Regions from separate parts of the Paenirhodobacter sp. YD-8 genome, predicted to be linked through region 3. Evidence: riboswitches for the same ligand, from Rfam matches in the RefSeq annotation. Region 3 holds a riboswitch; each other region holds the start of a gene.
The links. A riboswitch is a leader RNA that binds a small molecule or an ion and turns the genes downstream of it on or off. The one in region 3 is predicted to bind cobalamin.

Region 1 (4,272 bases), 1.2 Mb from region 3:
GAAGACCGGCACATCGAGCCCGTCAAAGGGTGTGCGCCCCGCCGCGCCCTGCGCCGAAAAGGCGGTGAGGTTGACCACCGCGACCGGCGGCGCCGCGGCCAGATGCGGGGCGAGCCAGTCGGCAAAGCCCGGCGCCTTGAGCGAGGGCGCAAAGCAGGCCGTGGCCTGAAACCCCGCCGCCCGCAGGGCCTCGATCAGCGCCGCGACCGGCGCCATGTCGGCGGCCGTCAGCCAGGCGCGGTAACAGGGCACAAGCACCCGCGGCCCCTCGCCCACAGGCGCGGGGGTCACCCCCGCCTCGGGCGTCCAGAAGCCGAATTCGGGGAGCGCCGCCGGTGCATCGGGCTCGGGCGCGGGCAGGCCCGCGGCGCGGGCCAGGTGGCACAGCGCGGCGCGCGCGGCCTCGGCTCCGCCCGCATCGCACAGCGCGGCAAGGGTGGCGAGCGTCTCCGCGGGCAGGGTCGAGGCCTCGGCCAGCCGCGGATCGGGCCGGCCATCGGCGGGCAAAACGGCCAGCGCCATGCCCCGCCGCCGCGCCAGATCCTGCACCGAGGCAAGGCCATAGGGCCAATAGCCCTCGCCGCCGATCAGCCGGATCAGCACCGCCTTCGCCCCCCCGAGCGTGCGCTCGAGATAGGTATCGACCGAGACCGGGTGGCGCAGCGCGGCCAGGGGGGCAAGCCGCAAGGGCGGCAACGCCCCCGCCGCCGCATGCCAGCCCTCCGCGAAAGCACCGAGATCCGAATCCGAGAAGGACAGCACCACCAGATCCGCGGGCGATTGCCCCAGATCGGTCGGCACCTCGGTCTCCTCGAGCCCGTGGCTTTCGCGGAAGACGACATGCATCAGGCGGCGGCCTCGCTCAGCGCGGCGCGGATCGCCCCGGCGTCGACATCGGCGCGTTCGGCGATCACCACGAGGGCCGAGCGGCGCGGATCGGCGCCCCAGGGCCGGTCGAACTGCCGCCGCACCCGCGCGCCGACCGCCTGCACCAGAAGCCGCATCGGCTTGCCGGTGACCGCGACATGGCCCTTCACCCGCAGGATGTTGCGCTCGGCCGCCAGCCGCTCGATCGCGGCGACGAGACGCTCGGGATCGGCGACCTCGGGCAGATCGATCACCACCGTGTCGAAATCGTCATGCTCGTGATCGCCATGGCCGTCGTGATGCGAGGGGCGCGCGGCAAGGTCGTCCTCGGCCGCGGCGGCAAGCCCCAGCACCACGGCCGGGTCGATCGCGCCCTCGACCATCGGCAGGATCGGCAGCGGCCGCGGCGCCTCGGCCTCGATCGCGGCGCGGGCGGCGGCAAGCCCCGCCTCGCCGGCGAGATCGGCCTTCGACAACAGCACGATATCGGCGCAGGCGATCTGGTCCTCGAACACCTCGGACAGCGGCGTCTCGTGGTCAATGCTGTCATCGGCGGCGCGCTGCGCATCGACCGCGGCCAGATCCGGGGCAAAGCGCCCGGCCGCCACCGCCTCGGCATCGGCGACCGCAATCACCCCGTCGACGGTGATGCGCGAGCGGATCGCCGGCCAGTCGAAGGCCTTGAGCAGCGGCTTCGGCAGGGCAAGGCCCGAGGTCTCGATCAGGATGTGGTCGGGGCGGATAGGCTGGGCCAGAAGCGCCTCGATCGTCGGGATGAACGCGTCGGCGACGGTGCAGCAGATGCAGCCGTTCGCCAGTTCGACGATATTGTCGAGCGGACAGCTCTCGTCGGCACAGGCGCGCAGGATGTCGCCGTCGACGCCCACGGTGCCGAACTCGTTCACCAGGATCGCCAGGCGCCGGCCCTGCGGGTTCGCCATCAGATGGCGGATGAGCGTGGTCTTGCCGGCACCGAGAAAGCCGGTGATCACGGTGACGGGGATCTTGGTCAGGTCGGTCATGGTCACTCCTGCGGGGGGATGCGGGCAAGGCTTTGCTTGCGGAAGATCTCGGGGCGCGCGCGCCAGGGCACGAGCCCGTCGGCGCTGGCGACATAGAGCGCGGCGCCGGAGAGGATCTCGGCGGCGTTCTCGGGGCTCAGGCGGCCGTAGACATAGCTCCACTTGCCCGGCGCGCTCAGCGCCACGGCACAGCCCTGCGCACAGGCCGAAAGGCATTCGACGCCCCGGATGCGCAGCCCCTCGGGGCAGGAGCCCGCGGCCAGTGCGGCCAGCAGCGCGGCACCGGGGCGCGCGCCCTCGCCGGGGTCCTCGCCCGCCCTGCGGCAGGTGGTGCAGACATGAAGTGTCGCGGTCATCGCCCGTCCTTCCAGTTCGCGGAAAGGGGGCTGGCCAAGGGATCGGCGGGCACACGGGGGCGACCGGCAATCCACCCGGTCGCGGCACACCCCGTCCGCCCGTAATCGTCAGCGCTGGCAGGTCTCCCGGCTTGCGGATCCAGGGTTTCCCCAACGGGCGCCCACCTTCCCGGCCAAAGGCCAGTGGCTTGGGCGACCTTTCCGGTCACGGTCGCGGGGGCGGCTGCGCTTGAGGCCCGGCAAGGCCCTATCGCATTCCCTCTTCGCCTGTCGTAGGACAGGAACCAACGCGCGGCCACCAGAGGCCCGGGCGCGCGATTTGTCAAGCCGAAGGAGAGCCGCGATGACGCCCGAGACCGAAGCCGACGCCGCCCGCCACGCCGCGAAGATGGCCAGGAAGAAGGCCGCGCGCGACCGGATGATGGCGACGAAGACCGGCGAGAAGGGGCTGATCATCGTCCATACCGGGCCGGGCAAGGGCAAGAGTTCGTCGGGCTTCGGGATGATCCTGCGCGCCATTGCGCATGAGATGCCCTGCGCCGTGGTGCAGTTCATCAAAGGCAGCTGGGACACCGGCGAGCGGCGCCTGATCACCACCCATTTCGGCGATCTGTGCCGCTTCGTCGCCTCGGGCGAGGGCTTCACCTGGGAGACCCAGGACCGCGAGCGCGACATCGCCGCCGCCCGCGCCGGCTGGGAGAAGGCCAAGGAGCTGATCCGCGACCCCGAGATCCGCATGGTGCTGCTCGACGAGATCAACATCGCGCTGCGCTATGGCTATCTCGACCTCGACGAGGTCCTGGCCTTCCTACGCGACGAGAAGCCCGAGATGACCCATGTCATCCTGACCGGCCGCAACGCCGCCGAGGCACTGATCGAGGCGGCCGATCTGGTGACCGAGATGACGCTGGTCAAGCACCCGTTCCGCGCCGGCATCAAGGCCCAGCCCGGCGTCGAGTTCTGAGCCCGGACCGGGGGCCAGCCCCCGGACCCCCGAGGTATTTCGACCAAGAAGAAAAGGAAATCTCAACCTTGCCCTGCAAGAATCGATCTGCGGTACAGGGAGAGGTCCCGATGACCGCCCAGGAAGAAAGCGTCGCGCCTCCCCCGCCCCGGCGGCCCGAGGCGCGACGCCGTCTTGGAAACCCCGTCCTGTCATTCTTCTTGGCCCCAAATACCTCCGCCGGAGGCTCCCGCACTCTCGGCCGCGCGACGGCGGGAGTCCGGGGATGACGGCGTTGATGATCCAGGGCACGGGCTCGAACGTCGGCAAGTCGATGCTGGTGGCCGGGCTGTGCCGGGCGGCGCGGCGGCGTGGGCTGAGCGTCGCGCCCTTCAAGCCACAGAACATGTCGAACAACGCGGCCGTCACCGCGGACGGCGGCGAGATCGGCCGGGCGCAGGCGCTTCAGGCGCGGGCGGCGGGGCTTCTGCCCGTCACCGACATGAACCCGGTGCTGCTGAAGCCCGAGAGCGAGACCGGGGCGCAGGTGATCGTTCAGGGGCGGCGGCGCGCCGTCACCGGGGCGCGCGACTATGCCACCTTCCGCGCCGGGCTGATGGGGGCGGTGCTCGACAGCTTCGGCCGGCTCTCGGCGGCGCATGACCTTGTCCTCGTCGAGGGCGCGGGCAGCCCGGCCGAGGTGAACCTGCGCGCGAACGACATCGCCAACATGGGCTTTGCGCGCGCCGCCGGGGTGCCGGTGGTGCTCGCCGGCGACATCGACCGCGGCGGGGTGATCGCGCAGATCGTCGGCACGCAGGCGGTGCTGGACCCGGCCGACGCGGCGTTGGTGCGCGGCTTTGTGGTGAACAAGTTCCGCGGCGACCCTCAGCTCTTCGACGACGGCTATCGCTTCATCGAGACGCGCACCGGCTGGCCCGGTTTCGGCGTTCTGCCCTGGTTCTCCGCGGCGCATCGCCTGCCCGCCGAGGATGCACTCGACCTGGCCTCGGGCCCGGCCTCGGGCGGAGTGAAGATCGCCTGCCTCACCTTCTCGCGGATCGCGAATTTCGACGATCTCGAC
Region 2 (4,272 bases), 500 kb from region 3:
AGAGCCGCCCGATGCGTGTGCGGCAGCCCGATTGCAGCGTCTGGCAAAAGCAGCCGTTCGTTCACTGCGCCGCTTTTCCGGCCTCGGATCGACGTGAGGGGCGGGAAGCGGCCGGTGGCTGCGCCATGTATGAACGGCAGCGTTGCGCAGAAATTCACCGGGAAACAGGCCGTCCTCGACGGGGATGGGCGGGCGTATGCGACACTGATCGCGGAGAGGCTAAGCTGCTATTCCTTGTGACGCGAAATAGGAGCCTCTACGGTTGTTTTATCGACCGGAGGGACGCGAGAGAAAAATGCGCCGCTGTATCAAGGAACCAATTCCAGAGATATTTGCCGCTTGGGACGCCATGAAAGGCGCGGCAGATGCGCATGTGCATGGTGACTTCGCCCAGGCCGATGATCTCTTTCGACAAGCGGACTCACCGAAGGTGTGGGATTGGCTCAATTCTTCTTGGGTGGGCGTAATTAAGAATGTCGTGGAGATGAAGCCGCTGGGAGACACCTCGGTCATTCCAAAATCTGAGCGCGATCCTGACCGTAACATCGCACCGGATATTCGTGCAGCGGTTCTTGAGCGTGATGGTTACCGCTGCCGGTACTGCGGCATTCCTGTGGTTCATGCGGATATTCGAAAGATCGCGGCAAAACTGTACCCCGTAGCGGTCGGTTGGGATAGTCGTGACCCGTCGAAGCAACATGCTGGTTTCCAATCCCTTTGGCTGCAATTCGATCATGTTGAGCCCCATAGCCATGGGGGCAGATCGTCGGTTGAAAATGTCGTGATCTCCTGTGCGCTCTGCAATTTTGGCAAAGACCGTTTCACCCTGCGACAGTTGCATGTTGAAGATCCGCGGCTTCGTGAGCCGGAACGGATGGACTACGATGGTCTTGAGCGGCTCAGAGCGTTCGCAATTCCGACGGCGCGGCCACCCAAGGTGAAGAAAGCGGCAGTGGTCTTGCCTGTCAGTGTTCAACCTGCTGTCGGAGCAGAGCGTTATTTCTTCCCGGGCGGCTGGATCAGCTCGGGCTATGTTCTGACGCCCGTGTTTCAAGGCAAATCACGGTGGCTCAAGCTTTCCGACGAGGTGCAGGCCGAACAGGCTGTCAGGGATGGCGTTAAAGGCTGCTTCGTGGTTTGCCGCCCCGAGCTTTTAGCTCGGCGCGGCATCGACGCGGGCCCGTTGCTCGATATTCCTCGAACCGAATGAAAGTGACCGAGGCCAACCTCGCACCCATTGGAAGGGGTGACTGACCGTCCGCAAAGGGCCGGACACGTCGGCCACGACGTTGTGGCTCAATCCAGTTCTCAGGGAGCAGAGCAGTGGTATCGTCAGATACTGACCTGCTCGATTGGTGCGCTATATACCGGATATTGACATGTTTGCCCCGGGTGTATCTAAATGATGTTGTCTTGGTGCCCGCGACTCGTCGCGGGTGAAAAGGGAAGCCGGTGTAAGACCGGCGCTGCCCCCGCAACTGTGAGCGGTGAGCCGACCCCGTTGATCCACTGGCGCGCTGCGCCGGGAAGGAGGGGGAAGCGATCGAACCGCGAGCCAGGAGACCTGCCAGGACGCAAGAGACGAACCGGTCGGTGGGCCCGGAGGCGTTGTGCAATGCGGCGCGTCCGCATCTGCCCGCGTCCCTGATCCTGCCGCCCTATGGCACAGACAAGGGACCCGAGATGAGCATCACCGTCTATTCGAAACCGGCCTGCGTGCAATGCACCGCCACCACCCGTGCGCTGGCCGCCCGCGGCCTTGCCTTCGACCTCATCGATCTGACCGAGGATGCCGAGGCGCTCGCCCGGGTCACCGAGCTCGGCTATCGGCAGGCGCCGGTGGTGATGACCGGCGATGACCACTGGGCGGGGTTCCGGCCCGACAAGATCGCGGCGCTGGCCTGAGCGGATGGGCGGGCTTGTCTATTTCTCCTCGCGCTCGGGCAATACCGCGCGCTTCATCCGTGCGCTCGGCCTGCCCGCCGATCGGATCCCGGTCGCGGCCGAGGCGCCGATGCCCGCCCCCCGCGCGCCCTTCGTTCTGGTGACGCCGACCTATGCCGACGGGGCAGGGCGCGGCGCCGTCCATAAACAGGTGATCCGGTTTCTGAACGATCCGGACTCCCGCGCGCAGCTGCGCGGCGTGATCGCCAGCGGCAACCGCAATTTCGGCGCGCTCTTCGCGCTTGCCGGCGATGTCATCGCGCAAAAATGCGCGGTGCCGGTGCTCTATCGCTTCGAGCTGGCCGGCACGCCCACCGATATCGCCCGTGTCACAGAAGGACTGGACAGGTTTTGGAAGACGCAATTCTCGACCGCGATCTGAGCGACGCCGCCCCGGCCAAGGGCGTGCCCGCCGAATGGCAGGGGCTCGACTATCATGCGCTGAACGCGATGCTGAACCTTTACGACGATCAGGGGCGCATCCGCTTCGACGCCGACCGCATGGCCGCGCGGCAGTATTTCCTGAGCCACGTGAACCAGAACACCGTGTTCTTCCACTCGCTCGAGGAAAAGCTGCGCTACCTGGTCGAGGAGGGCTATTACGAGGGCCATGTCCTTGACCAGTACGACGCCGGTTTCCTCGCGCGGATCTGGGACGCGGCCTTTCGCGTCAAGTTCCGCTTCCCGACCTTCCTCGGCGCGTTCAAGTATTACACCAGCTATACGCTGAAGACCCGCGACGGGAAGCGCTACCTCGAACGCTTCGAGGACCGGGTGGTGATGGTCGCGCTGACGCTCGCCCGCGGCGACGAGGCGCTGGCGCTGCGGCTGATGCACGAAATGCTGGCCGGCCGGTTCCAGCCGGCGACGCCCACCTTCCTCAATGCCGGCAAGGCGCAGCGCGGCGAGCTGATCTCGTGCTTCCTGCTGCGCATCGAGGACAACATGGAGAGCATCGGCCGGGCGATCAATTCGGCGCTGCAGCTGTCGAAGCGCGGCGGCGGCGTGGCCTTGATGCTGACCAACATCCGCGAGCAGGGCGCCGCGATCAAGGGGATCGAGAACCAGTCCTCGGGGGTGATCCCGGTGATGAAACTGCTCGAGGACAGTTTCAGCTATGCCAACCAGCTGGGCGCGCGGCAGGGTGCGGGGGCGGTCTATCTGAACGCCCATCACCCCGACATCCTGCGTTTCCTCGACACCAAGCGCGAGAATGCCGACGAGAAGATCCGGATCAAGACGCTGTCCCTTGGCGTCGTCATCCCCGACATCACCTTCGAACTCGCGAAGCGCAACGAGGAGATGTACCTGTTCTCGCCGCATGACGTGGAGAAGGTCTATGGCAAGCCCTTCTCGGAGATCTCGGTGACCGAGCGCTACCGCGAGATGGTCGACAACCCGAAGATCCGCAAGCGCAAAATCAATGCGCGTGCCTTCTTCCAGACGCTCGCCGAGATCCAGTTCGAGAGCGGCTATCCGTACCTGATGTTCGAGGACACGGTAAACCGGGCGAACCCGGTGGCGGGGCGGATCACCATGTCGAACCTATGCTCGGAAATCCTGCAGGTGAACGAGGCGTCGGAGTTCAACGACGACCTGAGCTATCGCCACCTCGGCACCGACATCTCGTGCAACCTCGGCTCGCTCAACATCGCCAAGGCGATGGATGGCGGCGACCTCGGCGCCACGGTCGAGGCCGCGGTGCGGGCGCTGAACGCGGTCAGCGAGATGTCGGCGATCGACTCGGTACCCTCGATCCGGCGCGGCAACGACGAAAGCCACGCGATCGGGCTGGGCCAGATGAACCTGCATGGCTTCCTGGCCCGCGAGCGCATCCATTACGGCAGCCCCGAGGGTATCGACTTCACCAATATCTATTTCGCCACGGTGCTGTACCACTGCTTGCGCGCCTCGAACGTGCTGGCGCGCGAGCGCGGGCGCAGCTTCGTCGGGTTTGAGAATTCGACATATGCCGATGGCCGTTTCTTCGAGAAATACGTGACCCGCGACTGGCTGCCCGAGACCGAGACGGTGACCGACCTTTTCGAGCGCTTCGGCATCGCCGTGCCCACCCGCGCGGATTGGGCCGCGCTGCGGGACGCGGTGATGGAGGGCGGGCTTTACAACCGCAACCTGCAGGCGGTGCCGCCCACCGGCTCGATCAGTTACATCAACAACGCCACCTCCTCAATCCATCCGATCACCGCGAAGATCGAGATCCGGAAAGAGGGCAAGATCGGCCGGGTCTATTACCCCGCCGCCTATATGACGAACGAGAACCTTGAGTTCTATCGCGACGCCTATGAGATCGGACCCGAGGCGATCGTC
Region 3 (4,272 bases):
GCACGCCAAGGCGGCGCAGCAGGCCCGTCGTCGCGGGGCTGGTATAGGTGCCTGCCAGCACCAGATCGGGGCGCAGCGCGAAGACCTCTTCGGCAAGGCCGTGGTTCTCGGGATAGGCCGCGGCCTCCTCGGCCATCGCCGAGGCGAGCGGATCGCGGGCGAGGTTCGACACCGAGACAAGCTGCCCGGGTGCGGCGAGCAGCATCGCCAGCTGGTCGGTGCACAGGTTGATCGACACCACCCGCTGCGGCACCTCGGCCGCGGCGGGGGGCGCCAGCATCAGCGCGGCGGCAAGCGCAAGCGCCCGCCAGCCCTTATGCCGCTCAGAACGACGCACGGAGCCCGACATAGAAGGCCCGGTCCGAGGTGCCATAGCCCTTGTTCGTCTGGTATTCCTTGTCGAACAGGTTCTCGACCCGCAGATAGCCGGTCCGCCCCTCGCCGAAGTCATAGTCGAGCGAGGCGTTGACCACCGCATATTCGGGCATCCCGTCGGGCCGGTCGGCGACGTAATGCACCGACATGTCGCCCGACAGTGCCTCGGTGATCGTGCCGGTGGCGGTGACGGTCAGGTCATGACGCGCGACCGCCGCCCAGCCGGTCGAGACCGAATTGTCGGTGTAGGTATAGGCCGCGGCCAGATCGAGACGCGGCGAGACCCGGTAATGGCCGGCCAGTTCCAGCCCAGAGCGGCGCGAATGGCCCGGCACCTGCGCATAGCAGCCCCAGGGCTGACCGCAGGCGGTGGCGGCGTAATCCCAGCCGATCAGGTTCTTGGCGTCGAGATAGAAGGCGGTGGCGCGCAGGCTCGCCGTCTCGCCCCAGCGTTTCTCGATGCCGATGTCGGCGCTCTGGCTGTCCTCGCGCTTCAGGTCGGGGTCGCCATAGACGCTGAAAAGCTCATAGAGCGAGGGGGCGCGGAAGCCGTTGCCGAGCGAGGCGCGCAGCAGAAGGTCGTCCTGCAGCCGGTAGACCGCCGCGATCCGCCCCGAGGTGAAGCCGCCGAAATCGCTGTGGTCGTCATGGCGCAGCGAGAAGGTCAGGTCGAGCTTTTCGGCCGCGGCCCAGTTCAGCTCGCCGAAGACACCGTTGGTGCGGGTCGAGGCGCCGGCGGATTTCTCCTTGGTGGTGTCGGCGCCGAAGACGAGCCGCGCCGTCGCCCCCAGATCCGTCGCGCCCTGATAGCCAAGCTTGGTACGGGTGCCGTCGAACGGGTCGCACCAGCCGTTCGAGCACGACTGCCGGTCGCTGTCGAACCAGGTCGCGTCGAGCGTGTTGTCGACGGCGCCGGTGACGAAATCGGCAAAGACGCGCGCGCCCTTGGTGTCGCGGGTGGTGAAGTCGTCGCCCGGCGTGCCGGCGACATCGCCGGTGTAATCGTCGAATTCGCCCCAGCTCTTCTCGGCAAAGCCGTTCGCGCCAAGCGTCAGCCCGTTCGCGAAAGTGTACTGACCGAAGAAGCTGAGCCGGTTGGCGCGATAGCCGTCGGCCTCAAAATTGCCGTCGTTCTCGTCGCGGGCCGAGAAGCCATGCGTCGAGATATGCGAATAGGTCAGCGCGGCCTCGGCATTCTCGGTCTTGGTGGCGACCGAATAGCTGAACTTGCGGGTGGCATACTGGCCGTATTCGGTGGCGACCGACTGCTCGGTGCCAAGTTTCGTCGCGCGCTTGGTGGTGATGTTGATCACGCCGGCCACCGCCTGCGAGCCGTAAAGCGCCGAGCTCGAGCCCTCGAGCACCTCGATGCGGCTCACATCGGCGGTCGAGAGCGTGCCGAAGTCATAGGCCCCCTGGGGCGAGGCCGGATCGCCCACCTCGATGCCGTCGACCAGCACGGGGATGTATTGCGCCGGCGCGCCGCGCAGATAGAGCGACGCGGTGGTGCCGATCGGGCCCGAACCGTTCACCGAGATCCCGGGCAGGCGCGCGAGGTAATCGGCAACGCGGGTGTCGCCGGCCTGCGCCAGCTCGTCGGCGGTGACGACGGTGACGGTGGCGCCGGTGCGGTCGGTGCCGGTGGCCTCGAGATTGGCCGAGACGGTGATCTCGTCGAGCGCGGTGGTGTCCTCGGCGCCGGCGGGCAGCGCGGTGACGAGGGCGGTGGTGAGAAGCAGCGAGATGCGCAGGTTTTGCATGCGGAACTCCCTCAGGGCGGGGCAGGGCCCCTCGTGAAACGAAATCTGACGGGAGATCCCGCAGACGGCGACAATCACCACTGCGGATGGCCGCTGAACCGATGCGCCCCGCATCGGACAAGGGTGAGTGCCGCGGCAGGTCTCCTGGCTTGCGGGTCTGGGCTCGGACGGGCCTTCCCGGGGGATCGCCCCAGTGGCAGTTGCCGTCTTCGCTCGCCGCTTACAGTTGCGGGGGCAGCTGCGGCATGACCCGAAGGCGCACCGCATTCCCTTTTCATCCGGACTTTGGGCCCGGAACCGAGGCGCGTTCGTCTTGCGCGATCGGGGGCGGCGCTGTCAAGCGCCCGTGAGCCTGCGCGAGGGCCGCGTGAGCTGGCGATGCGGATTTGCCGCGGTGCAGCGACGGGGTGGGCCCATGCCCTCTTGCCCGCCCAAGCCCTCTTGCCCGATTGCGCCGGGGCGTGGGATGAAGGCGCATGGACATCACGATGATCGAGGCCGCCGCGGCGCGGCTTGCCGGCCATGCCCGGCGCACGCCGCTTCTTTCCTCGCCCTTCCTCGACGCGGTCGCGGGGCGGCGGGTTCTGGTGAAACCCGAATGCCTGCAGCACACGGGCTCGTTCAAGTTCCGCGGTGCCTGGTCGGCGCTGACGGCGCTGCCCGCGGGCACGCGCGGGGTGATCGCCTTTTCCTCGGGCAACCACGCGCAGGGCGTCGCCCATGCGGCGCGGCGTCTCGGGCTGACGGCGGTGATCGTCATGCCCTCGGACGCGCCGGCGCTGAAGATCGACAACACCCGGGCCTTCGGCGCCGAGGTGGTGCTCTATGACCGCGTCGAGGAAAGCCGCGAGGAGATCGGCGCGCGGATCGCGGCCGAGCGCGGGCTGGTCTTGGTGAAACCCTATGACGAGCCGCAGGTGATTGCCGGGCAGGGCACGATCGGGCTCGAGATCGCCGAGGATTGCGCGCAGCTTGGCATCGCGGCCGCCGATGTGCTCGTGCCCTGCGGCGGCGGCGGGATGACGGCGGGGATTGCACTGGCGCTTCAGGCGCGGGCGCCGGGGCTGCGGGTGCGGCCCTGCGAGCCTGAGGGCTTCGATGACGCCACACGCTCGCTTGCCGCCGGGCGGCGGGTGGCGAATGCGCAGGCGGCGGGCTCGATCTGCGACGCGATCGTCACGGCGATGCCGGGCGAGCTGACCTTCCCGGTGATGGCGCGGCTGTGCGGCCCGGGCATTGCGGTGAGCGACGCCGAGGCGCTGGCGGCGATGCGGGCGGCGGCGCTGCGGCTGAAGATCCTGGCCGAGCCGGGCGGCGCGGTGGCGCTTGCCGCGGCGCTCGCCCGCCCTGCGGCCTTCGAGGCGGACCGGCCGGTGATCGCCGTGGTCTCGGGCGGCAATGCCGATCCGGCGATGATCGTCCGCGCGCTGGCCGGATAGCGAAAGGGGGCCCGCCGGGCCCCCTTCGTCTGTCTCAGGACTGCAGTTCCATCTGCCGCGCCCGGTCGCGCAGCACGAATTTCTGCACCTTGCCGGTCGAGGTCTTCGGCAGATCGCCGAACACCACGGTCTTCGGCGCCTTGAAATGCGCCATGTTCTGCCGGCAGAAGGCGATCAGCTCCTTGTCGCTCACCTCCGAGCCCGCGCGCAGCTTGACGAAGGCGCAGGGCGTCTCGCCCCAGCGTTCATGCGGGCGGGCGACGACGGCCGCTTCCATCACCTCGGGGTGCTTGTAGAGCACGTCCTCGACCTCGATCGAGGAGATATTCTCGCCGCCCGAGATGATGATGTCCTTCGAGCGGTCCTTCAGCTCGATATAGCCATCGGGGTGCATCACCCCGAGGTCACCCGAGGCGAACCAGCCGCCGGCAAAGGCCTCGTCGGTGGCGGTGGGGTTCTTGAGGTACCCCTTCATCACGTTGTTGCCGCGCATGAAGATCTCGCCCATCGTCACGCCATCGGCCGGCACCGGCTCCTGGGTGTCGGGGTTCGCCACCATGATCTCTTCCATCGCGTGGTTGCGCACGCCCTGCCGCGCCTTGAGCTTCGCGCGTTCGGGCAGCGACAGCCCGTCCCATTCCTCGTGCCAGGCGCAGGTGACGCCGGGGCCGTAGGTCTCGGTCAGGCCATAGCCATGG

Region 1: another riboswitch for cobalamin. It lies ahead of AC0QTQ_RS16850 (DUF1636 family protein); the one in region 3 lies ahead of AC0QTQ_RS04605 (TonB-dependent receptor plug domain-containing protein).
Region 2: another riboswitch for cobalamin. It lies ahead of nrdH (glutaredoxin-like protein NrdH); the one in region 3 lies ahead of AC0QTQ_RS04605 (TonB-dependent receptor plug domain-containing protein).

What each region holds. Positions count from the first base shown of each region.
Region 1 is NZ_CM152649.1:3,472,429-3,476,700, forward strand. It holds gene cobN (cobaltochelatase subunit CobN) at 1-846, opposite strand, end outside; gene cobW (cobalamin biosynthesis protein CobW) at 846-1,889, opposite strand; gene AC0QTQ_RS16850 (DUF1636 family protein) at 1,892-2,245, opposite strand; cobalamin riboswitch at 2,345-2,549, opposite strand; gene cobO (cob(I)yrinic acid a,c-diamide adenosyltransferase) at 2,589-3,209, shown strand; gene AC0QTQ_RS16860 (cobyric acid synthase) at 3,475-4,272, shown strand, end outside.
Region 2 is NZ_CM152649.1:1,444,712-1,448,983, forward strand. It holds gene AC0QTQ_RS07070 (HNH endonuclease) at 296-1,210, shown strand; cobalamin riboswitch at 1,398-1,586, shown strand; gene nrdH (glutaredoxin-like protein NrdH) at 1,684-1,905, shown strand; gene nrdI (class Ib ribonucleoside-diphosphate reductase assembly flavoprotein NrdI) at 1,910-2,326, shown strand; gene nrdE (class 1b ribonucleoside-diphosphate reductase subunit alpha) at 2,395-4,272, shown strand, end outside.
Region 3 is NZ_CM152649.1:939,973-944,244, forward strand. It holds gene AC0QTQ_RS04600 (ABC transporter substrate-binding protein) at 1-349, opposite strand, end outside; gene AC0QTQ_RS04605 (TonB-dependent receptor plug domain-containing protein) at 324-2,135, opposite strand; cobalamin riboswitch at 2,253-2,452, opposite strand; gene AC0QTQ_RS04610 (threonine ammonia-lyase) at 2,612-3,574, shown strand; gene AC0QTQ_RS04615 (acyl-CoA synthetase) at 3,609-4,272, opposite strand, start outside.